Regions from separate parts of the Litorimonas sp. WD9-15 genome, predicted to be linked through region 2. Evidence: predicted binding sites of a transcription regulator. Region 2 holds the regulator's gene; the other holds the start of a gene.

Region 1 (16,023 bases), 880 kb from region 2:
GGCAATATTCGAAGCTGAAATCAACTTATACCGATGCGCTGGTCCAGCAGATCAATCCCGATACGGGCCGCGTTCATACGAGTTTTTCCCTCGCCGCGACAACGACGGGGCGGTTGTCTTCCTCTGACCCGAACCTTCAGAACATTCCAATTAGAACCGAGATGGGCCGCAAAATCCGCGATGCTTTCGTGGCGGAGACGGGGCACGTCCTCGTCGCGGCAGATTACTCGCAGATCGAGCTGCGCCTGCTGGCCCACATCGCCGACCTTCCCAATATGAAACAGGCTTTTGCGGATGGCGTGGACATTCATGCGCTCACCGCGAGCGAGATGTTCAATGTCCCGCTGGCCGAGATGACACCGGAAGTGCGCCGCAATGCCAAGGCAATTAATTTCGGGATTATTTACGGGATTTCCGCCTTTGGCCTCGCCAAGAATATCGGCATCTCACGCGGTGAAGCGTCTGATTACATCAAGACTTATTTCGAGAAATTTCCGGGCATCAAGGACTATATGGAAGCCGCCAAAGCGGAAGCGCGCGAATATGGCTATATCACCACCATTCTGGGCCGCAAATGCCACATCAAGGGTATCCGCGACCGTAACCAGATGAGCCGCGCCTTCGCCGAACGCCAAGCCATTAACGCGCCCATTCAGGGCGCCGCCGCAGATATCATGCGCCGCGCCATGATCAAAATGCCGGATGCGATTGAAGGTGTGGAAGGCGCAAGACTGCTCCTGCAAGTTCATGATGAACTGGTGTTCGAAGTGCCGGAAGGTCAGGCGGATGAGTTGATCGGGATTATCACGCCAACTATGGAAAAAGCCCACGAACCCGCCGTGGAGATCAGTGTGCCGTTATTGGTGGAAGCTCACGCGGCGAAGAACTGGAACGATGCGCATTAGTCTCGCTTTCGCGGGCGTTCTTTTGACGGCCTGCTCAGGAGGACCTGACATGATAACATGGAACACGCTCTCTGGCGAAGCACCGCTTGTTATCGCCCATCGCGGGGCGTCGGGTGTCCTGCCCGAACACACGATTGAGGCCTATGACCGGGCGATAGAGATGGGCGCGGATTATATTGAGCCTGATCTCGTGATTACCAAAGACGGCGTCCTTGTCGCGCGGCATGACCGTTATCTCTCCGGTTCAACCAATGTCTCGGACCACCCTGAATTCGCAGATCGTAAGACAGTTAAGGTGGGGCATGATGGTGCGGATTGGTTCGTTGAAGACTTCACATTGGCCGAAATTAAAACGTTGCGCGCACGACAGCCGAGAGCTGGACGGTCAGTGGAATTTGACAATCAATATATCATCCCGACATTTGATGAAGTCTTGGCTTTAATCGCCGAGAGGTCAAAGCAAACCGGGCGTCGGATTGGCGTTTACCCGGAAACAAAACATCCAGCGGCCTTGGCCGCGCTAGGTCTTCAGCATGACGAACCTCTATTAGCAAGTTTGGAAGCACATGGTTTTAACAACGCCGAAGATCCGGTTTTCATCCAATCTTTTGAGGTGGGAAATCTCGAACGGTTAAATGACCTGACGGATATACGTCTCGTTTTTTTGACAGAAACAAAACCTGATTTTACCAAGATTGCGACCGTGATTGACGGCGTGGGGCCTTACAAAAAACTCCTCATTTCCAATGGGCAAGATACCGGCTTCATACGTGAGGCGCATGCGTCAGGCCTAACTGTACATAGTTGGACATTCCGTGATGACGCGCTTGATCCTGCATTCGAAGATATAGACGCGGAAATGAAAGCCTATTATGCGCTCGGTATAGACGGCGTATTTTCCGATTTCCCCGATACGGCCCTACGGGTGCGTGACATAGTAAAGGACACACCATGACCAAATTGATCCTCGTCCGGCATGGACAATCCCAATGGAATTTGGAGAACCGTTTTACAGGATTTCACGATATCGGTTTGACCGAGCGCGGTGTGGAGGAGGCCAAGAAGGCTGCCGAACTTATCACCGCCGAAGGCATCACGCTGGATATCGGCTTCACATCTTTCCAAAAACGCGCGATTAAAACACTTTGGCTGACGCTGGAAGGTATTGAGCAAATGCACATTCCCGTGACGAAAAGCTGGCTATTGAATGAACGTCATTATGGCGCGCTGACCGGACTGAATAAGCAGGAAACGCGCGATAAACATGGCGATGAGCAGGTCCATATCTGGCGTCGTAGTTTCGATGTCCCGCCGCCGCAAATCGATATGAATAGCGAATATCACCCCTCCAAAGATCCAAAATACGCCCATATTGATCCGTCCGTCTTGCCGACGGGTGAGAGCTTGAAAATGACCTGCGCGCGGGTTGTGCCTTACTTTAACGACCAGATTGTTCCGCATCTGAAAGCGGGATCAAATGTCATTATCTCCGCGCATGGAAATTCTCTGCGCGGCATTTTGAAAACGATTTTCAACGTCTCGGATGATGACATTCCCGGATTTGAATTTCCAACGGGCAATCCGCTCTTGATCGATATGAAACCCGGTACACTGGAAATTACCGCCGCGCGTTACATGGACGACACACGCGCGAAGGATCTGCCCGAAATCGCGAGTGCCTAGTCACGAAACTTATATGCGTCGCGCCTTGGCATTAGGCGCGGCACAATCCGGACGCACGGCGGAAAATCCGGCTGTCGGATGCGTGCTGGTCAAAGACGGGCTGATTATCGGCGTGGGTGCAACACAAGATGGCGGCCGCCCTCATGCCGAAACCGTCGCGTTACAGGTCACCGGAAAACAAGCGAACGGTGCTACCGCCTATGTCACGCTGGAACCGTGCAGCCATTACGGTCAGACTGCGCCCTGTGCCAATGCGTTGATTGAGGCAGGGATATCACGCTGCTTCATCGCCTGTATTGATCCTGACCCAAGGGTGCACTGGCGCGGCGCGGCACTGTTGCAGGAAGCGGGCGTGGATGTAGAGGTAGGGTTGTGTGAAGCGGAGGCGATGGCCGCTCATGCAGACTTTTTTGCGCGGGTGAAAAATAGTGGACTTCAAATTATATGATACTGATTGGTTGCTGAAAAAGTTTAAGGCTGGGGAAAGGCTTAAATATGTTTATTTTTGGGGCCATACTTCCTACCCAAAAGGTACTGTTACGAAAGCTTGCTTGAGTCAGTGGTGGCCATCTTCTTTTGACGTTCAAGGAAAACGTTATTTCACTGCCGAACATTGGATGATGGCTGAAAAAGCGCGGCTTTTTGGAGCGGAAGCTATCGAGAAAAAAATCCTTCAAGTAGAAGAACCTGGGGCGGCAAAGGCCTTAGGTCGTAAAGTTGAAAATTTTGACCCTGTAGTCTGGGACAGGAAAAAATACAAAATTGTTTTAGAGGGTAACTTTCACAAATTTAGTCAAAATACTGAGCTTGGAACATTTCTAATCAATACTGGCCAACGCGTTCTTGTAGAAGCTAGCCCAGTTGATGCCGTTTGGGGTATTGGTCTAGCTGCAGATAATCCGAGGTGTGAGGATCCATCTAAATGGCCAGGGACGAATCTACTCGGTTATGCTCTTATGTCAGCCCGAAATTTACTTGAGGCGAACACGACCTGACATAAGTTGATCTCGTTATGTCCAACTACTCCCCCAAACTCTCCCGCAGCGGGCCTTCTTGCGGCATGCCGATTGCGTGGAAACCGCCGTCCACATGATGGGTTTCGCCTGTGCAGGAGAGGCCCAAATCTGAGAGCAGGTAGAGCGCGGCACCGGCGACACCCATCGGATCGGTATTATCCTGCATCGCACTGGCGGCCTTATTAAAGCGGAACATGTGACGGCCTGAGCCGATCCCTGCAGCGGCGAGCGTTTTGATGGGGCCAGCGGAAATCGCATTGACGCGAATTTGGCGCGGGCCGAGGTCTGCCGCGATATAGCGGGTCGAGGCTTCGAGCGCGGCTTTGGCGACGCCCATGACATTGTAATTCGGGATGACGCGCTCACTGCCCAGGTAAGTCAGCGTAATCATCGCGCCCCCATCATTCATGATGTTTGATGCACGGCGGGCGGCATCGACGAAGGAATAGGCGGAAATATCCAGCGCGGATTTGAACCCCTCCCGTGTGGTCTGCTCAATAAATGAGCCTGCGAGTTGGTCTTTACCCGCAAAGGCAATCGCATGAACAAGAAAGTCGATTTTGCCCCATTTGTCCTCAATCGTTTTGAACGCGGCTTCCATCTGATCATCATTCGTGACGTCACAATCGACGAGTGTGTCGGAGCCAACGCTTTCCGCGAGGGGTTTCACACGGCGGAGGAGTTTATCGCCCTGATAGGTGAAGGCCATTTCCGCACCTTGTGCTGCAAGCTGCTGCGCAATGGCCCACGCGATGGAGTTTTTATTGGCAACGCCCATAATCAGGCCGCGTTTTCCGGCCATCAATGTTCCGGTTGGAAATGTTTGTTCAGCCATTTTGGCCTCCTGTCCCTAATCTATGATAGGTTTATAATTTACGAGGCGGCATGACCACCCCAAAGCGCGGCGAAAGGTCATTAATCTTGCGTTCAGGTCTGGCTTCATATGACTCAACTATGGTTGGGGAAATTAAGGATGTCACCGCTGACAGAGATGTCAGGCGGCTTTTCGCGAATATTGATGCGATGATGTCAGCGGCCCAACCGGCCGAAACGTTCGAGATTTTTAACGCCGCGCTCGCGCATTACGGGTTTGATAAAGTTGTTTTGGGGCAGGCCTTTATCATGGCGGATGCCGGGGCGGCGGATCGTCGGTTTTTCTACCATTACGGTATGGATGATTTTTTGGCCGTTTATGCGCAGAAGAATTACCAGTTTTCAGACCCTGTGACTTTGCGCGTCATGCGCACACATCGGCCGTTTCGCTGGCGTGAAGCCCATGTCGACATGACGAAACGCCAAATGGAACAAGTTGCGGAAGCGCAAGCGGCAGGTTTGAAATTTGGTATCGTTTTTCCAGTCGTGGATGAGGCGGGCGCGACCGGATTTGTCTCTCTGGGGCGAGAGACAGATTTCAGTTTGTCGGATGCGGCGTTTCTCGAATTAGAACTTCTCTGCCGCTATGCCTATTTCGCGATCGATCGGCATTTTGAGTCCAAAGCGCCTCAAAAGACGATAAAATTGACGCCACGTGAAACGGCGATTTTGTTACATGTTGCACATGGAAAAACGAATTGGGAAACGGGGCAGATTATGGGGATCAGCGAGTATTCCGTCCGTGATTATCTCAAATCGCTCTCGGCCAGATTGGAGACCTCTAACCGCACGCACACCGTTGTGAAGGCGATCCAATTGGGACTCATTCTACCTTAAAATGTTCGCGCGAGGCCAAGTGCGGCGGTGATGCCGTCTTTCTTGGGGGCAAGCGTTGTGTCCTCCACATCTCCAACGAGCCTCGAATAATTCACGATCCCGATGAGCTGGAAGTCGTCATTTATATCTAAATAGGCCGCCATATGTGCGCCGAGTGTGGAGACTTCCGAACCAAAATCGAGCGTCGTGACAGGTGATCCGGCGGGCAATGTTGTCGCGGCGAGTTGCGCGTCATTAATCCCGTAAAGAGAGTCGAGATAATCACCCGAATGATAGGTTGCCCGGACGCCCGGATTAATGCGTAGATTTTCGATAGGAAAAAACTGCGTCGTGACAAGTGTATCTATGCGGTAGCCGTCCAAATCTCCGGAAAGAGGAACATTTGCGACCACATCAATCGCAGCAATTGGTGTGTAGAGACGACTCGAAATTAGACCCGCAAAGCCGCCATCAATGTCAAAGGCCTCATCGAGGAGTGGTGTGTCTTCACCATCCCGCCCAAGGCTGTAATGGACAGATCCGCCCAAGCGAAATGTCTCATTCCGGATCGCATAGGCTCCTGCGCCGAGGGCCGGGTTGGCGAAAAACCGCCCTTTATACTGTGCGTTGATATAGGGGAGGACGGACAGGTCACTTTCTTCCGAGCCGACATAGGTTTCCCGCGTCACAGCCGCGATACCGAGATCCGCAAAAGTGAGTTGTTCCTCCTCAGGAATATCAAAAATGGAGTCCTGTGCCGACGCAAGAGTCGGGACTGTTAGCAGGGCTGCAGAGATAAGAAGATGACGCATAAATATTCCTTGATTGAAGACATAATGCGCCAAAATCATAAAAGTTGCGTCAATATTATATCTTGGCAAAAATCACGGATCCATTTGTCCCGCCAAAGCCGAAACTATTGGACATGGCCGTTTTGACTTCCGTCTCGACCGCTTCTTTCGCGATATTAATCGCTGGGATTTCAGGATCGAGATTTTCGACATTGATAGACGGGGCGACGAAGCCACGCTCCATCATCAGCAATGTGTAAATCGCTTCCTGAACGCCCGCCGCGCCGAGACTATGGCCCGTCAGACATTTTGTGGCGGAGACATAAGGGCCATCCAGCCCAAAGACGCGCTCAATCGCATTGGTTTCTGCGATGTCCCCAACGGGTGTCGAGGTGGCGTGCGGATTGATATAATCGACCGTGTCCAGATCAGCATCTTTCAACGCCATGCGCATGGCGCGTTCCGCACCTTCACCGCTGGGCGCGACCATGTCATAGCCGTCTGATGTCGCGGCATAGCCCACGATTTCGGCATAGATTTTCGCGCCGCGGGCTTTCGCATGTTCATATTCTTCCAGCACGAGCATGCCCGCGCCGCCCGCAATCACGAAACCGTCGCGGTCAACATCAAACGCGCGGGACGCTTTGTCCGGCGTGTCGTTATATTTGCTGCTCATCGCGCCCATTGCGTCGAAGAGGGAGGACATGGACCATTCCAACTCCTCGCCGCCGCCCGCGAACATGATGTCCTGCTTGCCCCATTGGATTTGCTCTGCCGCTGACCCGATACAGTGGAGGGACGTTGTACAGGCCGACGTAATCGAGAAGTTCACGCCTTTGATTTTAAAGTGCGTGGCCAGTGTCGCTGACACAGTCGAGGACATCGCCTTTGGCACGGCAAACGGCCCGATCCTTTTCGGGGACAGGTTCTTGCGAGTGATGTCAGCGGCGCGAACGATCTCTAATGAGGACGGTCCACCCGACCCCGCGATAATGCCCGTGCGTTCATCCGAGACCTGCTCTTCCGAGAGGCCCGCATCTGCAATTGCATTCGTCATCGCGACGGCAGCCCAACCTGCGGCATCGCCCATAAAGCGGTAAGAGCGCTTGGAAATGACTTCCTTATAATCGCAATCGGGACGGCCGGAAATTTGAGAACGGAAGCCAAGTTCCGCCATCTTCTCATCTTTCTTGATACCGCAATTCCCGGCTTTCAAATTTTCCGCGACGGTATCCGCATCATTTCCGATGCAAGAGACAATACCTAATCCAGTGACTACAACTCGACGCATGTTCGCTTATCCTGCTTTTTCTTCTGCTTCAGTAGGTGGGATGAAAAGGCCGACGCGCAAGTCTTTGGCCTGATAGATCAATTCATCATCGGCATACATCCGCCCATCGGCAATACCGAGGACGAGGCGGCGATGGATGGCGCGTTTGATATCGATTTCGTAACGGACTTTTTTGATGTCCGGTGTGACCTGTCCGGTGAATTTGACCTCACCGACGCCCAAGGCGCGACCGCGTCCCTGTCCGCCGGTCCAGCCAAGCCAGAACCCGACAAGCTGCCACATGGCGTCCAGGCCTAGGCAACCCGGCATGACGGGGTCGTCGCGGAAATGACATTCGAAAAACCACAGGTCCGGATTCACATCCAGTTCGGCGATGACCTGCCCCTTACCATTCGCGCCGCCATCATCATCCATATGGGTGATCCGGTCGAGCATGAGCATGGGCGGCAGGGGCAGTTTTGCATTGCCCGGACCGAAGAGGCTTTTTTCACCGCTGACGATCAGGTCGTCATAGTCATAGGACGATTGAATTTTTTTCATAATGGATGGCCCGTGTGATTTGCCCGTTACTTAAGACAGGCAGACTGGCAAGGCAAAGTCTGATTCAAAAAGTTCAGCCTAAGATTTGGGCTTAACCGTGTAGCGCGCCAGGAGCCGGTCGACCATCTCCCAATCCGGTGCGAGTTGGTCTGCAGCCTTTAAATCGCGATAGGCGGCACTGTAATTTTCCTGCCGATCATAGAGTAATGCGCGATTGACGAGGGCTGCGGGTCGCGTTTGGCTCTCGACATCTTCCAAGGCGGTATTGATAGAGATGAGGGCCTCATCCAACCGGTCCAGATGGATCAAAGCGGCGGCGCGATTTACATGTGCCTCGGTGAGTGTGGGTAGAACTTCCAGGGCGGCGTCGTAATTCTCCAACGCGACCTGATAGTTTTCCTTGCGCATCTGTAGAATACCGTAATTCACACGGGTTGCGGCGTAATCTTTGCCCATCAAATTTTGTTCCAACGCAGCTTCGCAAGTCTGCAGCGCAGAGTAGCTGCCCTTATTTCCTTGTTTGGCATAGGAGTAACATTGCGCGGCATCGCCCTTACCAATCACCATTAACTGCGCCGAGGCCGTTTGGGCGGAGGCGGCGAGGAGGAGGGAGATGCAGGCGGCGCGTAAATATGTCATGCAACGCACTTACCACATTTTCACGAAAGTGCCTAATCCGTCAGCAAGCCCAATCGCCGCAGGACGGGCATCACGCCCACTGCGCGGTCCACCTGATGCACGGTCATCCCGACTTTGCGGGCGGCCTCGACATTGACCGTTGTGTCCTCGAAGAACCAGACATTCTCTGCCGCGACGCCCATTTCCGCGAGGGGGATGTGGTAGCTGTCCGCATCCGGTTTCGCGACATTTATCTCATGCGAGGCGAAGGCGTGGTGGAACACCTTATCCGTTTTAAACATCGTGTTCAAATGCCCCCAATGCAGCGCGTTCGTGTTGGACAGACAGGCCGTCGTGAACCGTGTCTTCAACGCCGCCAGCGCGTCCATCACGCCGGGGAAGGGGGGCTCGACCCAACTGTTCCACAATGCGCCGACATCCGTGTCGGGCAGGTCGAACATCTGCCGCAGCTCCGCCGTGAAGACCGCGTCCCCGACCTCGCCCCGTTCATAGGCGTTGAAAATCTCGCTCCCCGCGAAACGGTCAATGACCTCTGCACGGGTCAGGTCATAGCGCGCGGCGAGAACCTCCGGCCCGACCCAGGGCACAACAACCCCGCCAAGATCGAAGAGGAGGATTTTGGGGCGGGGGGCGGTCATGTGAGCGACCATAGTTGAGGTCAGGACAAGCTGCAACGCTGACCGGCCATCTTGGGCACGACAGAGAGAATAAAAGCGGGACGCCCGCAGGTCGGTCACCGCGATGGTAACCAATATGATATAGTTTTACGCAATGACCGCGACCTTCGGGTGTCAGTCCGAAAGGCGCATCGTATATTCGACTCTCGCCAAATACACGACCTGCGGCGGTGTGTCTCCAACGGCGGCCTTACTTGACTGCGGATGTTTCAACCCGTCAGGCACTCGCGGCTGGGCCCCTCCACATTCGCGTTACCGAATGTTTCTAGGCACACCGTCCTCCGATACCAGAAAGGAACGATCACTTCCCTGTCCCGTGTCCGAAAGAACGAGTGTGAATATAGGGCGGTGGCGGAAAGTGCGGGGGTTGTTTTTTATAAATGCGGATTGGCCTCCAAGCTTTGCGGCTTAAAACGCAATGTCATCCCGCATCCATTGGGTCGGGGTGACAGATGAGACTGAGTTTGAGACATTTTATAATCGCGAAAGCGCGGATTAAGTTTCCCATAAACGCGGATGAAGGGGAAACCGTCCCCCGTCCTCCCGCCCAATATTGTGTTTAAGCCACAGACCGCATATCGTCGCCCCATGACCAAGATATTCACATGCGGTTTCGCCGCCGCCACGCTCCTCATCGCCGCGCCGCAATTCGCGGCGGCACAAGACACGGACGCACTGGCCGGGCTCTTCGCCTGTGAGTTAATTTCAGAGACGCAGGCCCAGCTCAGCTGTTTCCGGACGGAAACCGCCAAATTACGCGGGGCGGAAGCCTCGGGTGAAATCGTGGCCTTGGAAAAAGAAGCGGTGGAAGAATTCAAAGAGCTCAAAGCCGAGAAAGACATTAAAACCGCCAAATCCCGCACCCTCACCATTCAAAGCACACAACGCGTCGGCCCAAATCGATATGTTCAATTCACGCTCGATAATGGCGAAGTCTGGCAACAGGCAGAAACAAAACGCGTGCGATTGGGGCGCGCCAATCCCGATAAGCTCACAATAAAGCGGGCCTCCTTTGGCAGCTTCCTCGGCAAGGTAAATGACAGCCGCAGCACGTTCCGCGTGAAGCGGGTGAAGTGAGGGGCGGCTAACGCCGCGCCCGTAAAAATCATTTCCCGTATAGCGCACGAGCGCGGCTCACATCGTCATTGGCGAGGTAACGCTGAGGCCCCGAATATGACGGGAACATCAATGCGCCTCTGGTCCGGCTATGTCCCAATCCAATCGAATGACCGAACTCATGTGCTGCAACAGTCAAAAGGTCAATTGTTGCACGAGGAAGTGGCAACTTGTGATGCCATTTTTCTGCCTCGTCGAAATGAGCGTCTCCAGCGAGCCGGCCACCATTCGGTGGAGGAAAGAAAGCATGGGCAAGAACGCTGCCCGGTCCATCGAAATCGGCTCCATCGCCATGTGCGCCGGCTTCAAATTTAATGTCGATATCGGCTTGGCCATTCACTCTTTCAAAGGTCAACCCACAGGCTTTGTCCCACAAGGAAAATGCGGCGGCGATTGCCTCCACCTGCTCTGACTGCGGTAAGTCTGGCGAAAAATTGATAATCTTATAGGTCAACTTTTTTTTGCTCCACTTTCTTGCAGCAAGTGAAAAATCCGCGAGTTGTGGAAAGTCAGGAAAACCACATCGCGGCTTCGACATCTCGCTCAAAGTTGGATCATCAAGTTCCCCTGTTACATCAAGACCATGAAAATGTTGATAGAGCTGCACAGCAGACGTCATATCATCATCAAATATCGGACCGGATTTGAAGTCTGATGTCTGAAAATAGCCATATTTTTGGAGGAAGAGTTGAACCTTCTCAATACCTTCTGATGAGTCACCTTTCTTTGCGCCTCGGACTGTTTGAAAATCAAATTTTTCTTGGGCCACCTATTTCTCCTTCATTTTAAATGATGAGTAGAAGTAGCGTTTTAGGTGAGGTGCGACTGTTACCTGCGTCACATTATTGGGGTCAAATATTTGACTCTTTATTCAACCTGACAGGTTTGCGGATTACAGATTGAGATTTGGATGTTTAGAGTTGTGTGGCGAAGAGAGACTTTACGCTGGCCGAAGTCTATGCGTTTGAGAATTATCTGGGGGAATTACATCCTGAGAATAATAATGTGCGACCCAAGATACGCCAGCAGTTGCAGATTCTGCGGGATGCTGGCGTTTTGGAGTTTTTGGGTCGTGGGCGGTATAGAACGACAATATGACTGAAATACATCCTTCATCACTACCAGTTCCAGATAAATCAATGTTGTCTATGTTTGGTGACATTAATTCCATCAAAGCTGGACGGTGCTGGGCTCCATTAGATATGTGTGAGAACACTCCTATAGCTGCACACAGCATTCAAAATAGCAGAGTCTTAGATGTAATTCACGAAGAGGGTCGCGTTTATCAAATCAATTCAAAGGTTGGCGATCAAGCGCTAAAAACTGAATTTAGATTAATAGGTCGGAATAAAGTCACTACATTTAGAGGCTTGTGTGGCAATCATGACAGAGAGATTTTTGCGCCGATTGATAGTGGTGATTTGGTTATGGATACCGATCAGCAAAAAGATTTGCTTATGTGGCGTGCAATTACTTCAGAGATGTCTGCAAAAATGGCAATGGCTCTATATTTTCAAAAACAATTTCAAGAGCGTATCGATCAAGGTAAAGCAAGCCCAAACAGTATGGATCCTTTTGGAATGGAGTCCATGCAATGGATGATGGTTCTCCATGACTTTTATAAATATCGCGAGAAGTTTTGGTCGCCGCTTATAGTTGATACTGATAAAAATTTAAACAGAGGAGATATATTTAATAAAAGACACATACTCAAAGACACCGGGGCTAAATTGGCTGCAAGCTCATTTTTTGTAGTAAGAGGAAATGGAAGTGACTCGGCAGGCCATCTTGGTGTTAATATTTGGCCAGTTGGCAATGATACATATGTTCAAATTTCTTATGTCCGGGAGGATATACCTGTGGCTCCGAAATTAATAAGAGAATATTTGTATAAAAAAAAGTTTACAACAAGAAGTGTGTCCTCCTTGCTGTTAAATTATGTTCAAAATTTTGTATTGAAGCCTAGTGTTGTAGATAATTGGCCCGATGAAAAGCGCAAAGCGCTAATCAATGTTTTTTCTGAAAATGTTTTGGGTAATCCGGTGTCAAATCTCACAGATACCTATGATTTATTTGCTTAATAACAATATAAAAAATTGATTTTAAAAAAAAGAGCCGCCCCAATGGAGCGGCCCTCTAGGTTCAGTGTATTACGCGGTGGCTACCGCGCGGGAGATTAGAGCCGCTTCGCGCGGGATAAACCCCGCGCTTCGCGGTAGTTCGGCGATTTGGTCCAGTGGACCAAATCTCACGAACTACATCATGCCTCCCATACCGCCCATTCCACCCATGTCCGGCATAGCGGGTCCGCTATCCTTCTTTGGCGCGTCGACGATTGCGGCTTCCGTTGTCAGGATGAGACCTGCGACAGAGGCGGCGTCCATCAGGGCCGTGCGGACGACTTTGACGGGGTCGATGATGCCTTCCTTGACCATGTCGACATATTTGTCGTTCTGGGCGTCATAGCCGAAATTCGCCTTGTTTTCGGAAATGATGGCTCCAACAACGACGGCGCCTTCGACACCGGCATTATCCGCGATTTGACGGACCGGATATTGCAGAGCCGCTTTCACGATCTCGATACCGGCTTGCTCGTCATCATTCAGACCTTTGACATCGATAAAGCGTGACGCGCGGAGGAGGGCTGTACCACCACCCGGCACGATACCTTCTTCGACGGCGGCACGTGTGGCGTTCAGGGCGTCATCGACGCGGTCCTTGCGCTCTTTCACTTCGATCTCTGTCGATCCACCGACCTTGATCACGGCAACACCACCGGCGAGTTTCGCCAGACGCTCTTGCAGCTTTTCACGGTCATAGTCAGAAGAGGTCGCCTCGGCCTGTGCGCGGATTTGCTCGACGCGGGCTTTGATGTCTTTCTTCTTGCCCGCACCGTCGACGACGACTGTGTCGTCCTTCGTGATGTGGACATGTTTGGCCGTGCCGAGATCTTTCAGTGTGACATTCTCGAGCTTGATGCCGAGATCTTCACTGATAACCGTACCGCCCGTCAGGATGGACAGGTCTTGCAACATCGCCTTGCGACGATCGCCAAAGCCGGGGGCCTTGACCGCTGCGATTTTCAATCCGCCACGGAGTTTGTTGACGACGAGAGTCGCGAGCGCTTCGCCTTCAATGTCTTCCGCGATGATGAGGAGCGGCTTGCCCGTTTGCACAACCGCTTCGAGGATGGGCAACATGCTCTGCAGCGATGTCAGCTTGCCCTCATTCAGCAGGATGTAGGGATCGTCCATCTCGACGCGCATTTTCTCGGCATCTGTGATGAAGTAGGGCGACAGGTAACCGCGGTCAAACTGCATGCCTTCAACGACGTCCAGCTCAGTCTCGGCAGTTTTGCCTTCTTCGACTGTGATGACGCCTTCATTGCCGACTTTGCCCATGGCTTCTGCGATCATCTCACCGATCGCGGACTCGCCATTGGCAGAGATCGTCCCGACCTGTGCGATTTCGGATGACTTGGAGATTTTCTTCGCCTTGGCGAGGAGGTCTGTTGCGATCTCGGAGGACGCTTTGTCGATCCCGCGTTTGAGGTCCATCGGGTTCATACCCGCAGCCACGCGTTTCAGGCCTTCGCGGACGATGGCTTGGGCGAGGACAGTCGCCGTCGTTGTGCCGTCACCGGCTTTGTCATTGGTCTTGGAGGACACTTCGCGGAGCATCATCGCGCCGAGATTCTGGAACTTATCTTCCAGCTCGATTTCCTTCGCGACGGACACGCCGTCTTTGGTCGTGCGCGGTGCGCCGAAGGATTTCTCGATGACCACGTTGCGGCCTTTTGGGCCGAGTGTGACTTTCACTGCGTTGGCGAGGATGTCCACGCCTTCGAGCATTTTGGCGCGGGCTTCGCTACCGAATTTGACGTCTTTAGCCGCCATAGTAATTCTCCTAGTTGAATTTTTGCGTCCCGAATTTAATCGGGAGTTTCATTTGTTTTGTGATTTGGGGTTTCGCGCTTCAGTCGATTTTTGCACTGCAAAAAATCAACCGGTTGCGTTACCCCTTGCACTGTAATCGAGGGTTCGGGCCGGTGCTCGCAATTGTTTGCTATGCAAACAAAAGCTGCGCCCGGTTGTCGAAAAATTTGCTTTGCAAATTTATCCGACTATCCAATGACGCCCATAATGTCCGACTCTTTCATAATGAGAAGATCTTTCCCATCAATCTTCACCTCAGTGCCACCCCATTTGCCGAACAGGACTTTGTCGCCTTTTTTGACGTCGAGTGCATTGAGCTTGCCGTCGTCGCCGCGCGTGCCGGGGCCTGTTGCGATGACTTTGCCTTCGGAGGGTTTTTCGGTGGCCGTGTCCGGGATGATGATCCCGCCGGCTGTCTTTGTGTCTTCTTTGACGCGCTCTACAAGGACGCGGTCGTGGAGGGGACGAAATTTCATGCGTCTTCTCTCTTCTCTTGAGTTAAAATACAACTTGGCACTCACGCAGGGAGAGTGCCAGTGAGCGTCATATGATGAGGCGCGGAGGAGTCTTCAACCCGTCGCGCAAAGAATCTTTATGAATTTTTGTTGAAGCGCGGGCGGGCTACTTCCCAAGGATCAACTGCGTGCCCCAAACCCCAATCGCGGCGCAGGACCCCGTCAGGACCGTACCCCAGACGATATCGACCAGAACCATTTTCGGTGGCCAGCCCTTGAGTGTCGCCAGGTTCGTCAGGTCATAGGTCGCATAGCAGAAAAACCCGAACGCCGCCCCGTAAAGCGCCGCCGTCAGGACCGACCCGTCTGCCAAACCAAAACGGCTCGCAAAGAAAACAATCCCGATAATATAGACGAGGTAAAACGCAATCGCGACACCCCAACGCGGGCTGTCAGCCATAAGGCCGCCAAGCTGATTGGCATAAAAAGACTTAGCAACGCCCGCGAGCCAGATCATGTCAATCACGAAAAACGCGATAACGGTCAGGCCGTAACAGAGGAGGAGCGTGGAGAAGGGGAGGGTGTGGGTCATGGAGTAGGTACGCTGTAACCCGCCAAGTGGTTGCAACTAAGGGGAAACGGGCAGAGTTTGCTCCGACATCACCTTAAAAATTTTTCGAATTCATTGTCACGATGGAAAGCTAAAAAAGCTGGGTCTGGCGCGAAGCGACTGGGACGAATGAGAGACTTCCCTTCGAAAAATGGGCGAGATATTTCTGGCAGGTCTATATGCTTGGAAACAACTAGGCTCAAATCATCCTCAAATGTTATTAGGCCTCTATCGAAAGCACGGTCATGTAATGCGTTTAGAAGTATTCCGTTTCTAGGGTCGAGCCGCGCTTCGATGTCGGTGGCCCAAGGTTTTATATGACTAGCATTTAGGAGTTCTGGCTGAGCGATATGTGTTAGCGCACATTTCCCATCGTAAGACGCGAACAGCATTTCTCGAAAGTAGTTTTGGTTTTTACGTGTTTTAACAGTCCTCTCTACATCCACGCCTTCTCGCAACTCATGAACAAATCTATCAGTCGGTAACGGTGTTTGTTCGTATATTGGCTCCAAATCCGGTAACTTCGAGAGAAAGGAAGATGGAGCTGCGAAAAATTCGGCCCATATCTCACCGTCAGATTTACTGAAATTGCCCATTCCTTTTTGGTGTATGGTTGGGTCGAGTGCTGCAAAATTTGCCATTTTTAAAGAAAGCGCACTTGGGGTGCGACCAATTG
Region 2 (16,023 bases):
TCCCCAATTTAGCGGCGGTGTCATAGGCATCAAATGCGGCTTGAAAATTGACATCAGTGCCGTCGCCTTGCGCGCTCATAACGGCAAAACTGATTAATCCATTTATATGATTCTGTTCGGCGGACGCTTTTACCCATTTATAAGCCTCAGCCTGATCAACGGCTATGCCAAGCCCCTGTAAGAGGGCCATGGCATAATACCATTGGGCTCTTGCATCGCCAGCTTTGGCAGACTGTGCGAACCATGGGGTTGCGGCCGCTGGATCCGTCGGCCCGCCCCAGCCGCTTTGTAAAGCCCGTCCCATGATAAAAGCGCAATAGCTTTCTGAGGGTTCGTGTTCACTACATTGCGTCGCGGTTTCACGGACCTTATCCATTTGCGGGGCCCGCGCCCCATACCCCATGAGGTATGGCTCCAGAAGCTGACTGGCGGTGAGGGCGCCTATCGTTTCTGATTCACGTAAGGGATCCAGAAGCGAAAATGCGCGATCATGTGCAGCAGGGTCTTCATTCCCCAGCAACCGTAAGCCTAGATTGAGAGCAGCAGCCTCGCTGCCCCGCTCTACGGCCCGTTCGAGGGCAGCTCCGGCTTTCACAGAGTCAGGCGTCACGGTTTCAAAAATTTGTCCTTCATAAATCAGGGCGAGGGCATTCGGGGCTTCAGCACTGCCAAGCTCATCAGCCCGGAGCATCATGGCTATAACGGCGTCTGCTTGATCCGAGGTCACGGTCTGTTCTTCCAAAGCCTCCATCGCATTGAAGGCGAGCGTGAAGGCGGCTTGGCCGTCACCGGCCTCCATCAATTGCGAGAGTGTTGCATCATCCAGTTTGGCGTAATCGGGTTCTGCGGCGACGGCAGAAACCCCAATCATGAGGGAGAGGCAAAGGGAGAGTAAAAGGCGGAGAAACATGACGTCAGGTTAAACCTGACGGATCGTCAAACGCAACCTATTGGTGGGATAGGCTTTATAAGCTCTAAGCCTTCAACAACGTTTCCACTGTCTCGATCTGCGCGTTGAAGGCGGCGTCATCGGCGCGGAGTTGGTCGATGCGCTTGACGGCGTGCATGACCGTTGTGTGGTCACGTCCGCCAAAGCGACGGCCAATATCGGGCAGTGAGCGTTTGGTCAATTTTTTGGACAGATACATGGCGACCTGTCGCGGACGTGCGATGACGCGGGCGCGGCGCTTGCTGACCATATCCGTCGGCGTAACGGAGAAGACTTCGCAGACGGCGCGTTGGATGCGGTCTACCGTTAGGCGTTGGCCCATCATGTAGCGTGAATCCGAGAGGGTCTCCTGCACGCTTTCCAAGGTGATGGCTGTGCCGAGAAATTCGCTCTGCGCGACGATCTGGTTAAAGGCGCCTTCGAGATCGCGCGGTGTCGCATTCATGCGCGCGGCGAGATGGTCGCGCGCATTTTGCGGAATGGCAAGGTCCGGCTGTCCGCTGGTCCGGCGGCGCTGGATCAGGCGGTCGAGAATACGCAGACGTAGCTCATAATCCGCCGCGCCGATCTTACAAACCAATCCGGACGACATATAGCTCTTGAGGCGCTCTGACGCTTTGTCGATCTTGTCCGGATGGCGGTCGGCGGCGATCAGGATTTGTTTGCCGCCATCGACAAGGCTGACGAGCGTATGGAGCAGTTCTTCCTGGCTGCCCGGCTTATCCGCAATGAAATGCGCATCATCTATGACGAGTAGGTCGACGTCGCGCAGGGAGGCTTTAAACGCTGAAATCCCCTCGCGGCCCTGACCGCGCACAGAAGCGACGAAGGTTGAGACAAAATCTTCTGCGGAGATGAAGCGCATGCGTTTTTCCGGCGAATTCTCGCGGAACGCATTTTCAATCGCATAGAGCAAGTGGGTCTTCCCCATCCCATTCGTGCCGTGAATGACGATGGGATTATATTGCGGTGCGCGACCCTTTCCGGCATTCTGCGCGACTTGGCGCGCGACAGCCATGGCAAGCTCATTGGATTGGCCGACAACGAAATTGTCAAAGGTGAAGCGATCACGCGGGCTTTCGCCTGTGGCTGTTGCGGGCGCTATTTCCGCTTCTATTTTGGGCGCTGCCGCTGCGCGCTCTGAAGGGATGGATGCGCCAAGCCCTGCGACGCGGTCAGCGGGCTGGGCGGTCCGGATTGGTGCGCGGACGGCACCTGGATTGGCGACAAAGGACAAACGGCGCGGGGGATCGACCTGATCATGTTTCTCCCAGAGACGGCGGACAGTATCCGCGTAATTGGCTTCAATCTTGGAGGTGATAAATTTTGTGGGCGCGGCGAGGGTGACAATGGATTCGTCCGCTTGCGTAATGTGCAGGCGTCCGGTCCAAGAGCGGTGAACATTCGGACCCAATGCATAGGCCAAATCTGTCTTAACCTGTTTCCACGTATTATGTGCGGATTGCAGGGGCGGCTCACCTGTATAAAGATCAGGGGCCTTCACTCTGTCTGTCATACTGTCAGCCGCTCTGCCCATTGCCATCTCCTATCGAAAGACCATTTGTTTCCAAGCCGTACGAAACCGGCGACCTGAAAACACAAGTCTTTGAAATCCTTATCTAATGTGAACACCTGTCCCATCCTCACTTCCACAGTGATAGACGTGTCAGGGTTTCCCCGAACCGGATGGTCCTGCCCCCGCGGGCACATCCGATGACCCTTATTAACCAGCCCTTTTTCATACCGTCAACGTGATAAAAATCGAATCGGCACCGATTCAGTTCTTGACTCGAAAAGGCCTTTGAATCGCAACCGTTTTTCCACTGAAAATAAATTCACAAATTTGTCACAGAAAATTCTTGACTCTGAACGGTTCGTCAGGGGTGTTGGGACGCGGCGAGGTTTCACCCGATTCTTGTAAATTTTTGCAAGAGATCGCCGCGCGGAAACCGCCCTGCCGAGATCAACCCGCCATGAAAAAAGCCGCCTCCCTAAGGGAATACGGCTTTGAAATCTACGGGACCGCAGCGCAGGCGGCCAAAGTAAGAGAGCGGCAATTAGCCGATCGCTTTAACGCGCTTGTTCAGACGCGAAATTTTGCGGCTGGCTGTGTTCTTGTGGAAGATGCCTTTGGACACGGCGCGCATCATGGCGGGCTCTGCATCTTTCAGGGCAGCTGTTGCAGCTGTCTTATCACCTGCCGTGATCGCATCTTCGACGCGACGCAGGAAAGTCCGGACGGATGACCGACGGGCTTTGTTGACGGCCGTCTTGCGGGCCATTTTACGGACGTTCTTCTTAGCGGAGGACGTATTTGCCATGTTTCACTCTTTCATCTTCGTTCAATGCACAAAGCCCGCGTCCATGCGCGGGCAGGCTAATTCTTGGTGGCCATATACGGAGGGAGTCGCAGGTCGTCAATAGGGCGTTTAGACGGCTCTACAGTGCCCTACCGATTTTTAAAATGCGGTTTCCGCTTCTCGATGAAAGCGGCCATGCCTTCCTTCTGGTCATGGGTTGTAAACATGCTCTGGAACAGGCGACGCTCATAGCGGATGCCTTGGGCAAGGCTCATCTCGAATCCGGCCTCAACTGTCTCTTTGGTCATCATGGCGATGGGTTGGGATTGGCTCGCGATTTTGGCCGCGGCCTCTTTCGCCGTCTCCATCAACTTATCCAGCGGCACAACGCGACTGACGAGTCCGGCCCGTTCCGCCTCATCCGCGTCCATCATCCGACCCGTCAGACAGAGGTCCATCGTCTTGGCTTTGCCAACCGCGCGGAGCATGCGTTGCGTCCCGCCCATACCGGGCATGACGCCCAGATTTATCTCAGGCTGGCCGAATTTCGCATTATCTGCCGCGATGATGAAATCACACATCATGGCGACTTCGCAGCCACCGCCCAAGGCGTAACCCGCGACCGCCGCGATGATCGGCTTGCGGAACCGCTCTGTGGCCATGTGGTTTTCCTCGAACCGGTCATTTTTATACAGGCCCAGATAATCATCCTCGGCCATATCTTTAATGTCCGCCCCTGCGGCGAAAGCTTTCTCATTCCCGGTTAGGATGACACAGCTCACGGAATCATCCGCTTCCAGCTTGCTCAGCGCATCGGCGAGCTCTTTCATCATATTCAGGTTCAGGGCGTTTAGCGCCTTGGGGCGGTCCATCTGAATGATGGCCACCGCGCCGTCACGCGTCAGTTCAATATCGTCATAAGCCATTGGGGGATGCTCTCTCTCAAAATTCTATCGGCCCGCATAGCGTGGCAGGGCGGGGAGTTCAATTGGGTGCAACGTAGTGAAGGGGAACGGCACGCGTATTGGATTCGTAGTCCCACCAATATGTACCATCTTTGACATGGCGATTTCCGAGCCACGTTATGAAGCCTAAAAAGAAGGCGACAAAGCCCAGTATAAACCTGACGATGTAGTGAGGTTTTTCGTCAATAGCCGGTATGATTTGTTAACCCAAAACGCGCTGACCGACTGTGGCTTCGAAACAGGCATTCCCAATTGTGAAATAGAGAGAAAACAGTCCAAAAACTATCAAAAGCACAACGCCGTCTGACGGGTCAGCCGGTACGAAAATATTAAGCGGTATTCCGATTATGGCTGACAGAAACAGCATATCAACTTGTATTGCGGCCCACCGGGTTCCCAGCCCAACAGGAATCAATTTGTGCGTGGACCTTCTGGTCTTCACCTCTGACACGCCCCGCAATAAAACGAACTCCGCCCGCTCTGCACAATACGCTTAATCGGCGCGTCGCAGATCTTGCAGGCTTCCCCCTCGCGGCCATAGACGTCGAAACTGTGTTGGAAATAGCCGAGTTTGCCGTCCGTATTGCTGAAATCGCGTAGGGAGCTGCCGCCTGCTGCTATGGCTTCCGTCAGAACGTCTTTGATATGTCCGGCCAGCGCATCAGTTTCCTCGACCTTTAACCGTCCCGCCGCGCGGCGCGGTGAAATGCCCGTGCGGTAGAGCGCTTCGCAGACATAGATATTGCCTAGCCCCGCCACAATGCGTTGGTCGAGGAGTGCGGCCTTGATCTTGCTCTTCTTGCCTTTCAGGGCTGCGCGCAGGACAGGACCGCTAAAGCCATTTCCCAGCGGTTCCGGCCCGATATGGTCGAGGCGGTAGGGCGCGTCTGCGGCGACGAGTTCCATGAACCCGAACCGACGCGGATCGTTGAATGTAATGGTTGTGCCATTATCCATCTCAAACACGACATGATGATGTTTTGGATTGGCGGCATGTTCATGCACGAAATTGACGAGTGAAGGATCACCCTCAATTATGAACCGCCCGCTCATCCCCAGATGCATGAAGAGCCGCTCACCGGAGGAGAGTTCCGCCTGCAGGAATTTTGCGCGGCGGGTCAGACGAGTGAGGGTCTGCCCCTGCACCCGCGCGATAAAATCAGGGTCGAAGGGAAACCGCAGGTCGGGTCGGTTCAGCGTGACTTTCGCGAAAGTCGCGCCTTCCATAACGGGGGCTAGTCCCCGCCGGACAGTTTCAACTTCGGGGAGTTCGGGAATTTTAAGCGCTCTTGCCCGTACTCACCGCGACCATCGCCGCGCGCAAAGTCCGGTCACCAATCTTAAAGCCCGTCTGCATGACGGTCGCGACATTGCCTTTCTCCTCGGATGATGGGATGTTCGCGACGGCCTGATGAACGTTCGGGTCGAACTTGCTGCCGACGCCGGGGACAGCTGTTACGCCGTGACGGGCGAGGGCGGCCATGAGGTCTTTTTCTGTCAGTTCGATGCCTTCGACGAGGTTCTTCGCATTCTCACCAAGTTCGGATTTGTCTGTGCCTTCCAGCGTCAACAAGGCGCGGGAAAGATTGTCGTGGACTGAGAGAATATCATTCGCAAAACGCTCAATCCCGAAGACCCGCGCAGCGGCGACCTCTTTCTCAGAGCGGCGCTTGACGTTCTCGGCATCGGCCATGGCGCGGAGGGCTTGATCCTTGAGGGTCGCGAGTTCGAGTTCCAATTCCTCGATCCGCGCAACAGCCGCCGCACCCGCATCGGGTTCGGGCGCTTCCAAGTCTTCCGGCTCGGCCTTGCCTGCAGCCTTCAGAATATCATCGGCAGCAGCCTGTGCGGCGGCGCGGCGCTTTTGCTCTGACTTCTCAGAATTAATGTCTTTCAGGAGGTCATCCCACTCGTCACCTGCGGGCGTATCATTGTCACCGGTCATTGCTCGTCTCTCTATTTGTCGCCCATCAGGCGGCCTAGAATGGTGGCGGTGTAATCCATAATCGGAATGACCCGCGCATAGTTCAGTCGCGTCGGGCCAATCACGCCCAACGCCCCCAATATATTCTGGTCGCGATCGCGGTAGGGCGCGATCATGACCGATGATCCCGACAGGGAGAAAAGGGGGTTCTCCGAGCCGATAAAGATCTTCACACCGTCGGCCTGTTCCGCGCGGTCCAGCAGGTCGATCAACTCTTCCTGCCGCTCCAAATCGTCGAACAACTGACGGATGCGCTCCACATCGGTTCGAGCCTCCAGATTGTCAAGGAGTCGCGACTGTCCGCGGACAATCAAATTGCGTTTTGCGGCATCCGAGGGCGACGACCATTCCGCGAGTCCCTTTTTGATAAGCGCCTGCGCCGCCGCATCAATCTGCGCCTCACCGGCTGCGATTTCTTTGAGGACGTCAGCCCGCGCCTCGGACAGCTTCCGCCCCTTGAGCCGTGCTGACAGAAAATTACCAGCGCGTTCGAGGGAAGACGGCAGCAATCCGTCGGGACGCGGCATGATCCGGTTCTCCACCCGCCCATCGGCATGGACCATCACAACGAGGGCCTGCCCGCCGTCAAGATTCACGAACTCCACATGACGCAATGGCTGTTCTTCTGCCCCGCTTTCCGGTGCCAGCACAAGTCCTGCCCCGCCTGCCAATCCGGCGAGCATAGCTGAGGCTTGCCCCAAAAGCTGGTCCGGTTCCGCTCCGGCGGACGAGAGCCGCGCCTCCATACGTTGACGCTCGCCCGCGCTCAAGTCGCCAATCTCCAGCAGACCGTCGACGAAGAGCCGCAACCCCGCCTGTGTCGGCACCCGCCCCGCACTGACATGCGGGGAATGGAGCAGGCCGTAGCGAGACAGTTCCGCCATAACGGCGCGAATAGTCGCGGGGGAGAGCGACCGCCCCTCGGACAGCGCAAGAGTCTTAGAGCCAACAGGCTGCCCGGTCAGGAGATAGCTATCGACAACATCCCGAAAGATGTCCCGCGCACGGGTATCGAGGTCGGACAGGGTGAATGTGGGGTTGGCAGACATATGGAGATTATGTGAGGTGTTCGGGACGGGGATTCAATCGAGAAGTGCGGCAATATTCGCAAGTTTAACTCATTCTTTTAGCTGGCATTCTTATCCTAACTTTGGTTATCATCCTTGTTTTAGATACAGACTTTAATTCCCCAATATCGCCTTAAGAGACTTATTATGAAACGCTTCTTCACTCAGACATCTGCTACCACTGATTTTCAAGCGTTTACGTTTGACCGCGATGATCTGTTCAAGGATGTAAGCGCACTATCCGAAGTCACGAGCGTTCTAATATTCCCAATGTCGGATTACACACCCGCGAATATTCCTACGCCTTTCTTTGATGTTGATGGGACGAGTGGGAATGATGTCATAATTATCAGAAATGAGACTGTAGATACCGTTAATGGTTTCGACGGAAATGACTCAATCACGATTGCGTCCAACGGTATTGTGACGGGTACCATTTTCGCAGGGAACGGGAATGATACGGTTGAGAATAATGGACGTATCGATTCAAATATCTTTGGTAGCTCTGGAGATGATATCATACTCAATAATGGAACGGCCGGACAGATTTTCGGCGGTCTGGATGATGATACAATTACAAACAACGGAACGGCGAGGTTTTTATCTGCCTCCAGCGGAACAAACACCTTTACCAATAACGGTCTTGTAAATGGCGGTATTTCCGGTGGGAACGAAACTGATTTTATCACAAATGATGGCACGCTGACGGGGAATGTCTCGGCAAGTGATGGGAATGATACGATCGTCAATAATCAAGCTGGCACGATTGCTAATATTTCCGGCGGTATCGGCGATGACACGATCACCAATCGTGGCGAAGTCACGGGCAATATTCGCGGGGATGTTGGTGATGATACGATTTTAAACACCTCCACAGGCACAGCCTTAACCTTACAAGGCGGTGATGGCATAGATACAATTACGAATGATGGCGAGCTGACTGCCGGCATCAATGGTGGCGATGATGACGATGCCATCAATAATAATGGTATCGTTGGAGCGGAAATTGTTGGCGGCTCAGGAAATGATACGATTATAACTTCGGTAGATTCCGTCATCACGGGGCAATTTGGTAGAATTCGCGGCGGTACAGGTGATGACATCATCACGCATCGCGGCGAGCTCAGCGCCAGCATCCTCGGTGATGATGGTAACGACACGATTCTGAATGAAGGCACTGTATCTGAAGATATTAACGGAAATGACGGGGCGGATTTCATTACAAATAATAGCTTGGTTGATGGCTCTATTAACGGCGCAAATGATGATGACATGATCGCCAATAACGGCACAGTTTTTGGTGATGTCCTTGGCGGACAAGGCGTGGACACGATCAACACATCTGTCGGCTCCACCATTTTTCTAGGCATTTTCGCGGGTACTGAGAATGATGTGATCACGAACCGGGGTGAGGTCGGTTCAGATATTGATGGCGAGTCTGGTGATGACACGATTCTCAATGAAGGTGCGGTTTTATCGAACGTCAATGGCGGTAGTGGTAATGACACAATAACAAACGCAAGCAATGCAATCATTTTCAGTAATTTATTGGGTGGGTTCGGGAACGATATCATCACCAATCGCGGCGAAGTGAGCTCGAACATTGAAGGTGAGGACGGGGATGACACGATCACCAATGAAGCTGATGTTCTCTCCAATATTGAGGGCGGTGAAGGGAATGACATTATCACCAATACTGGCGAAGTCAGCGGAGACATTCTGGGCGGAAATGGGAATGATACAATTACGAATATGTTAAATGTCCTAAGCCGTATCCGGGGAGGCGACGGCGATGATACGATTATCAACATTGGCAGCGCAGATTCGGGTCTTTTCGGTGATACCGGCGATGATAGATTTATCATTGGTTCTGGAATGCATGACATCAATGGTGGCGAAGACCGCGATGTTATCGCGCTGGACGACAGTGTCGCGTCAGTCAATGTAGACTTTGGCACGGGCGAAGCGGACCTTTTTGATGCGGGTGGTGCTTCAATCGGCTCAATTATGTTCTTTTCGGTCGAAGGTTTTGATGGTGGCGCGGGTGACGACGTGATGGTTGCGGGCGCAGAACGCGCATTTTTCAACGGTCTGGGCGGCGATGACAGGCTGACAGGTGGTATCGAATCTGACGTTTTAAATGGCGGTGATGATGATGATGTTTTGTCAGGTGATCTTGGCAATGATCAACTCTTTGGCGGGCGCGGAAATGATGAACTCTTTGGTGAAGACGGTAATGACAGCCTCTTGGGCGGTTCTGGAAATGACAAACTCGAAGGTGGTGACGGCAATGACGCCCTTATTGGCGGCGGAGGCTCCGACAGATTGATCGGCGGCAACGGTGATGATGAACTTGACGGTCAGACGGGTAATGACATTTTGGCTGCCGGATTTGGTAATGACAATGTCACGGGCGCTGCCGGCGATGATATTATTTTTGGCGGGCCGGGAACGGACACGCTACTCGGCGGTGACGGGCTGGACAATATTCGCGGCGGCAGTGGTGGCGATATCATCAATGGCGGTGCAGGTAATGACAGATTACGCGGCGATGGCGGTAACGATATTTTTGTCTTTGAGGCGGGAACAGGCCGTGACCGTATTGTCGATTTTGATCTGGCCGGGAAGGACAAGATTGATCTGACGTTTTTCGACTTTAATGATTTCTCGGAATTAGAAGGCAATATCCGTAAAGCCGGTAGTCACGTCATCGTTGATTTGGGCAATGGCGACGATATCCTCATCCTGAATACGGATGTCGCAGATATCGACGCCGCAGATTTCATTTTGTAAGTCAACAAAAAGACAGGTCTCTCCTGCGACGGAATTCGAGGTGTTTTGAGGCTTAGTAGCTCAATAATGTTAAAACTTTTCGGGGCGGAGGACTTGCACGTCTGTCAGGCTCAAAACACCGATATGCGATCCCACAAGATTTTCCAGCTTTCCTATCGCTGTCTCCATATCTTTTGCGTCCAGAACTGAAATAATCATGACCATATCCCGACTGGCGGAGAGGTCCGTGCCGCGCTGCCACCGTGTATTTGCACCATATCCACCCATGGCAGAGAAAGTCGTGTAGCCCTTGACGCCTGCTTCTTCCAAAACGCGGCAGGCCCGTTTTAGGGCGGGCTTTTCGATGATGAGTTCTAAACGTTTTTTCGTATGCATGATGACTATCCTCCAACCCACTGCGCGAGCAGAATGTAGAGCGGAATGCCCAAGGTCAAATTAAACGGGAATGTCACGCCAAGGGAGAGGGTGAGATAAATAGATGGCTGCGCTTTGGGCAGGGCCAATCGCATGGCGGCGGGAACAGCGATATAAGAGGCTGACGCGGCCAGCGTGATGAGCAGGGCTGCATCACCGACGGAAAGCCCCATTAATGCACAGAGCCCCGTCGTAATCACCGCACTGATCAGGGGCATGGAAATACCGAAGCTCAATGCACCTATATCAAGTTGCTTCCACCCCTGGCGTAAGCCGCGCCCTGCATTTAGGCCCATATCCAACAAGAAGAGGCAGAGGACACCTTGGAACGGTGTTACGAAGAACGGCGCCACTTTTTCCATGCCTGCTTCTCCGGTAATCCATCCGATTACCAGCGCGCCGACGAGGACGACAACGGAGGCGTTGAGGAATACTTCGCGAAAAAGCTCACCTTTTTCAGAACCCGCGACCTCACCGCTCTTTTTCATGCTGCGTTGCGCCAGAAGCAGGGCTGACATAATTGCCGGAACTTCCATCAGGGCCGCCATCGCGACCATATATCCGGAGGTCACAATCCCCGCGAGTTGCAGCGCCTGCGTCGCAGCCACGAAGGTCACGATAGAAATTGAACCGTAATGCCCGGCCGTCGCAGCGGCGTCCAGACGGCTCATCTTGCTGGTCACCCGTAACATCATATAGGACAGGAACGGTGTCGCGAATGATAATAATAAGGCGACGAAAGCAATGAGGAATATATCAGCTGTCAGCGCGGTTTTGGACATTTCCACACCGCCCTTCAAGCCGATTGCCATCATCAAATAGATCGCCAGGCCTTTGGCAAAGGCTTCGGGGACCGTCATCTGAGATCTGAGCAGCGCTGCTCCCAACCCGAGAACGAAGAAGAGAACGATGGGCGACAAAATTGTCGAAAGTATCAGCTCAGACGACATAGACTTATTCCGTGACTGGCTTAGTGGGTTTTTCGCACAGAGCTTTTAAGTCCACGGGTTCCCCAATGATGGCGACTTCATCCGTCGCTTCTAAATGGGTACCCGGTGTGGCGACAATAATATCTCCATCCCGTTCAATAATTGCGATTAGACAGGATGCGGGCAACGAAATATCCGCAATTTTTTGTCCGGCCTGTTCTAGAAGGACGGGGAATTGCGAGAGCGGGCCGTGAAGGAAATGGTCATCCCGCATCAGGATTTCATTCATATCCCGTTCGCTCTCGGCTCTGGTCCATCGTCTCTCGAAATGATCGCTCTGTACAACTTCCGCGATATGACCGGCCAGACGGAGGTCGAGCCCTTCGGGTTTTGGCGGCACAATGAGAAACATTAATGTATGCGCTTCAGACGCTGTTTTAATATTTAGTCGTGCCTGCGGTCCAAAGCGAAGCACGAAGAGTTCCGGCTCTTCCAATTCTTCATGGGTTTGATAGACAATATGTACGCCGGGACTGATTGGGCGGAAGGAGAGGTTTTCTTCCTTCATCATCTCGGAGATAACATCCACGGGAACGTCAAATCGGGACGTTGCTTGCTCGGACAAAATTTCTTCCAGATGGGCGCTATCATAACTGCCATAGCGGAAGTCCATCATGACAGACCGTGCAATCAGGGCCTCATAGGAGAGGTTCTCGGCCTGTGTCCGGTCGTGAATGATCGTCATAAGCTCGCGTTCCAACCCCTCATAACGCTGTTGTCCCAGTCGTTCGTGGATGTGGAAAATTGCGCCGCGGCGTTCTAAATTACCGGAGGCATAGAAGTGATACCACAACACGCAGCCAATGATGACCATGCCCGTAAAGGCGATAGCGAGAATACCCATTTCAATAATCAACCAGAAAGAAATCAGGATTCCGACGATCTGTAGCCAAGGATAGAACGGTGCGCGGAAACCCGGACGATAAGTCGGGATTTTTGACTCACGCATCACGATCACTGCGATACAGACCAGACCAAAGAGTAAGAGCTGAAACGCACTGGCCAGCTTTGCAACAGAGGCAACGTCAAAGAGTAACAGGACGGCGACCATGGCCAGGACGGTAAATATAATCGCGACCGTGGGAGTTCCAAACCTGCCGATTTTTGAAAGTTGGTTCGGGACAAGCTTATCCTTTGCCATCGCATAAGGGTAGCGCGAGGCTGACATAATACCCGCATTACCGGTCGAAGCAAAAGCCGCAATCGCTGCCACGACGATCAAAATAACCCCAAGATCAAATGGAGCCCAGTTTAGAAACTTCCGACCCGCATCCGCAATGGGCGTCAGGCTGCCGTAAAGTTCTTCGGGTTCTAAAACTTCGATCAGGATAAGCGTCCCGAGTGTATAAATAACCGTGGCCGTAATCAGGGATAACGTCATGCCGAGCGGGATATTCCGGTCCGGATTTTGCACTTCTTCGGCAACACTCGCGACTTTGGTTAGGCCTGCATAGGAGACGAAAACGAGGCCGATGGTCGATACGAAACCCACGATGCCCGTCTTGAAATAGCTTCCATGTTCATCAGAGGGTTGCAAGGCGTTGACAATCCCGGTTTCCCGCAAACCCAATATAACAAAGACAATCAGTATGCCGACCAGCGTTGTCACAAGAATGCGTTGGAGCAGGGTCGTTTCCTTGGCCCCGAAAACATTAATAAGACCAAAGGCAAAGGTCAGCAGTATTGCCGTGAGTGTAAAAGGTAAATCCAGATAAATCCCCAGATAAGCCCCCATTCCCACAAGCGCAAAAGCGCTTTTAAAAACAACGGCAACCCAAGACCCCAGTCCACCAATCGTCCCCATAAGCGGCCCCATGGCCCGGTCGAGGAAGTAATAGGTGCCGCCGGCTTTTGGCATGGCTGTCGATAATTCCGCCATACAATACATGGCCGGAAGAATAAGAAAGCCCGCGAGGAAATAAGCCAGCCAAACGGAGTTGCCTGTATAGGAAGCGGCAATCCCGGGGAGTAAGAACAGGCCTGAACTGAACATTGCGCCTGTTGACATCGCATAGACGTCAAACAGGGTCAGGTTCTTCTTAAGTGTTTTCGTGTCGGCCATGTATTTTCCCCTGATGAGCCACTCAGACCCCAGCTTAGATACGCGTCAGGGTTTGAATGAAGCTTATCCGATTGGATGTTCTTCAACAGTTTTGGGCTCATTACAGAAGAACCGCAGTAAGGCAAACCCTAGTAGGCCGGATGCAATGGATCCCATCAACACGCCCAATCGAACAGCGTTCAAGGTTTCATCACCATCAAAGGCGAGCGTTCCGATAAAGAGGCTCATCGTAAAGCCGATACCTGTTAAACAAGCGACACCGTAAATCTGCAACCAATTGGCACCGGTCGGTAATTTCGCAAGGCCTAGCTTGACGGATAGCCACGCGAAGGAAAACACGCCGATCTGCTTTCCGACGAATAAGCCCAGTGCAATCCCGAGGGGGAGCGGCGCGAGGAGATCACCAAAACTGATCCCTTTCAGGGACACACCCGCATTCGCAAAGGCGAAGAGGGGTAGGATGAGGAAGGCGACCCAAATATGCAGACCATGCTCGGCACGGTGTAAAGGAGAGCTCGCTTCGGGGTTTTTGGCCTTTAGCGGAATGGCCAGCGCTGTGATCACACCGGCCAGTGTGGCATGGACGCCAGATTTCAACACACAAGCCCAGATGAAGACGCCGATAAGCGCGTAAGGCGTGATCCGCATCACGCCCATACGGTTGAGAATAACCAGACCGATTGTGCCAATACCGCCCCATCCCAGAGCCACAAGGGACAATTCCTGTGTGTAGAAAAGGGCGATGATGATAATGGCGGCCAGATCATCAATAATGGCCACAGCCAAGAGTAAAATCTTGAGGGAAACCGGTGCGCGCGATCCCACTAAAGCGAGGACACCCAAGGCAAACGCAATGTCAGTCGCCGCAGGAATGGCCCAACCCTGGATGGCTACGGGGTCGGAAATATTAAAATAGACGTAAATCAGCGCCGGAACAACGATACCGCCAAAGGCGGCAAAAATTGGCATGGCGGCTTTGCTAAAGTTGGAAAGCTCACCCTCCATGACTTCTCTTTTGATTTCCAAACCAACAAGGAAGAAGAAAATCGCCATCAAGCCATCATTAATCCAGAGCAAGAGAGGTTTTGCAATCTCAAACGTTCCAAACTGTACTTCCACCGGCGTGGTCAGGAAGCTGGAATAAAAGCCCGATAGAGGAGAATTATTTGCAATCAGAGCGAGTAGCGCGACACCCATCAGGACAAACCCAGCCGATGTTTCCAGTTTCAAAAAGTCCTGAACTTTATTGATAATACGGGGCATAAGACTCTTATCCAAAAATCCGCGCAGCTCACGAGGAACCGGGCGGTGTAATTTATAAAAATACGGGGGGAGTTGTGTTTAGGTTTGCAAATGCATGCGCAAAGGCTACGGCCTCAGCGCGTTATTTAGGTTGAGGTGAACGGATAATGCGCCGGACCTAGGCTGTCGCGCCAATCAGAACGATCAACATAACCATGGTCAGCTCCGCCTTCATCTTCCCAGCGCTGGAGGCAAGTGTCTTGAATGTCATTGGAATAATCCTGTTCGCTGGTTCGTAAATACTGTTTTGGCATGTTCGCCTCTTGCTCGAAATTTTAAGACGTTTCGTTTCGCCTAAAACCAAGCCGTCCTTACGGCTTCTGCATTCACACCTTTACGGGCTCTCCGCGCGCGACGGCGACGCTGTAGCGTCAGCGGGTTGGCTGCAACGGCGAGCGTAGAGTTTGTGTTGGGAATGGTTTGAATCTGAGGTGCGCGAAACATTTCTTTCTCCTTTTTTTATCGCAAGTTAAATATAGGAAACTGATTGCCATAGTTAAAATATAAAGATACTATTTTTGATATAACTTTTTCTTATATCTTATGCCGCGGACGAAGCATGAAACCCACATTACGCCAGATGGAATATCTCGTAGCCATTGCCGAGACGGGTACTTTTAGCGAAGCTGCTAAACAGACCTTTGTCAGCCAGCCCAGCCTCTCGGCGCAGATCAAGGATATGGAGGCTCATTTGGACGTGTCCTTGCTGGAGCGGGGACGTCACGGCGCATTATTGACCCCGATTGGAGAGGAGGTCGTGGCCCGCGTCCGCATTGTCTTACGTCAGGTGGAAGAGCTAAAAGTTCTTGTCCGGGAGTCCGGGGGCACATTGGCGGGGCGATTGAAATTAGGGGTCCTGCCAACTGTTGGTCCCTATCTTTTGCCGCAAGTGACGCGAGAGCTCCATGCCGCTTACCCGGAATTACGGTTATTCGTGAGGGAGGAACGCACATTAGATCTTCAAGATCATCTTACGGACGGACGTTTCGACCTCATCCTCTCAACCCCGGAGGATCATCCCGTCGATTGCAAGCGTTTCGATATTGTGCGCGAGAATATTTACATCTGCGTCGCGCCCGACGACCCTTTAGCGGAAAGCCGGGAGGATATCGCTTTGGAAGACCTGAAGGGGCGAGAATTTCTGACACTGGGTTATGGTCATAAATTCGCAACCGTCGTAAAAGATCTAGCCCTGCAA

What was found. The regulator HrcA, encoded in region 2, represses chaperone genes, less so after heat shock. The targets are predictions, from matches to a motif close to GTTAGCANTCNNNNNNNNNGANTGCTAAC.
Region 1: the regulator HrcA is predicted to act here: its motif matches at 14,792-14,820, upstream of ACP9M6_RS00290 (co-chaperone GroES).

The regions. Positions count from the first base shown of each region.
Region 1 is NZ_CP189850.1:55,554-71,576, reverse strand. It holds gene polA (DNA polymerase I) at 1-905, shown strand, start outside; gene ACP9M6_RS00370 (glycerophosphodiester phosphodiesterase family protein) at 955-1,860, shown strand; gene gpmA (2,3-diphosphoglycerate-dependent phosphoglycerate mutase) at 1,857-2,588, shown strand; gene ribD (bifunctional diaminohydroxyphosphoribosylaminopyrimidine deaminase/5-amino-6-(5-phosphoribosylamino)uracil reductase RibD) at 2,581-3,036, shown strand; gene ACP9M6_RS00355 (NADAR family protein) at 3,017-3,583, shown strand; gene ACP9M6_RS00350 (enoyl-ACP reductase FabI) at 3,609-4,439, opposite strand; gene ACP9M6_RS00345 (helix-turn-helix transcriptional regulator) at 4,559-5,314, shown strand; gene ACP9M6_RS00340 (MipA/OmpV family protein) at 5,311-6,105, opposite strand; gene fabB (beta-ketoacyl-ACP synthase I) at 6,161-7,375, opposite strand; gene fabA (bifunctional 3-hydroxydecanoyl-ACP dehydratase/trans-2-decenoyl-ACP isomerase) at 7,382-7,915, opposite strand; gene ACP9M6_RS00325 (hypothetical protein) at 7,994-8,554, opposite strand; gene ACP9M6_RS00320 (HAD-IA family hydrolase) at 8,587-9,192, opposite strand; gene ACP9M6_RS00315 (hypothetical protein) at 9,820-10,308, shown strand; gene ACP9M6_RS00310 (matrixin family metalloprotease) at 10,337-11,116, opposite strand; partial or broken gene ACP9M6_RS00305 (DpnI domain-containing protein) at 11,266-11,445, shown strand; gene ACP9M6_RS00300 (hypothetical protein) at 11,442-12,428, shown strand; gene groL (chaperonin GroEL) at 12,603-14,243, opposite strand; gene ACP9M6_RS00290 (co-chaperone GroES) at 14,471-14,758, opposite strand; gene ACP9M6_RS00285 (DUF2177 family protein) at 14,904-15,329, opposite strand; gene ACP9M6_RS00280 (HNH endonuclease) at 15,398-16,023, opposite strand, start outside.
Region 2 is NZ_CP189850.1:932,310-948,332, forward strand. It holds gene ACP9M6_RS04440 (tetratricopeptide repeat protein) at 1-910, opposite strand, end outside; gene dnaA (chromosomal replication initiator protein DnaA) at 975-2,486, opposite strand; gene rpsT (30S ribosomal protein S20) at 3,007-3,270, opposite strand; gene ACP9M6_RS04455 (enoyl-CoA hydratase) at 3,399-4,175, opposite strand; gene ACP9M6_RS04460 (hypothetical protein) at 4,417-4,581, opposite strand; gene mutM (bifunctional DNA-formamidopyrimidine glycosylase/DNA-(apurinic or apyrimidinic site) lyase) at 4,653-5,492, opposite strand; gene ACP9M6_RS04470 (nucleotide exchange factor GrpE) at 5,494-6,159, opposite strand; gene hrcA (heat-inducible transcriptional repressor HrcA) at 6,171-7,247, opposite strand; gene ACP9M6_RS04480 (hypothetical protein) at 7,413-10,058, shown strand; gene ACP9M6_RS04485 (DUF190 domain-containing protein) at 10,128-10,433, opposite strand; gene ACP9M6_RS04490 (sodium-dependent bicarbonate transport family permease) at 10,439-11,422, opposite strand; gene ACP9M6_RS04495 (amino acid permease) at 11,427-13,523, opposite strand; gene nhaA (Na+/H+ antiporter NhaA) at 13,587-14,786, opposite strand; gene ACP9M6_RS04505 (hypothetical protein) at 15,120-15,269, opposite strand; gene ACP9M6_RS04510 (LysR substrate-binding domain-containing protein) at 15,385-16,023, shown strand, end outside.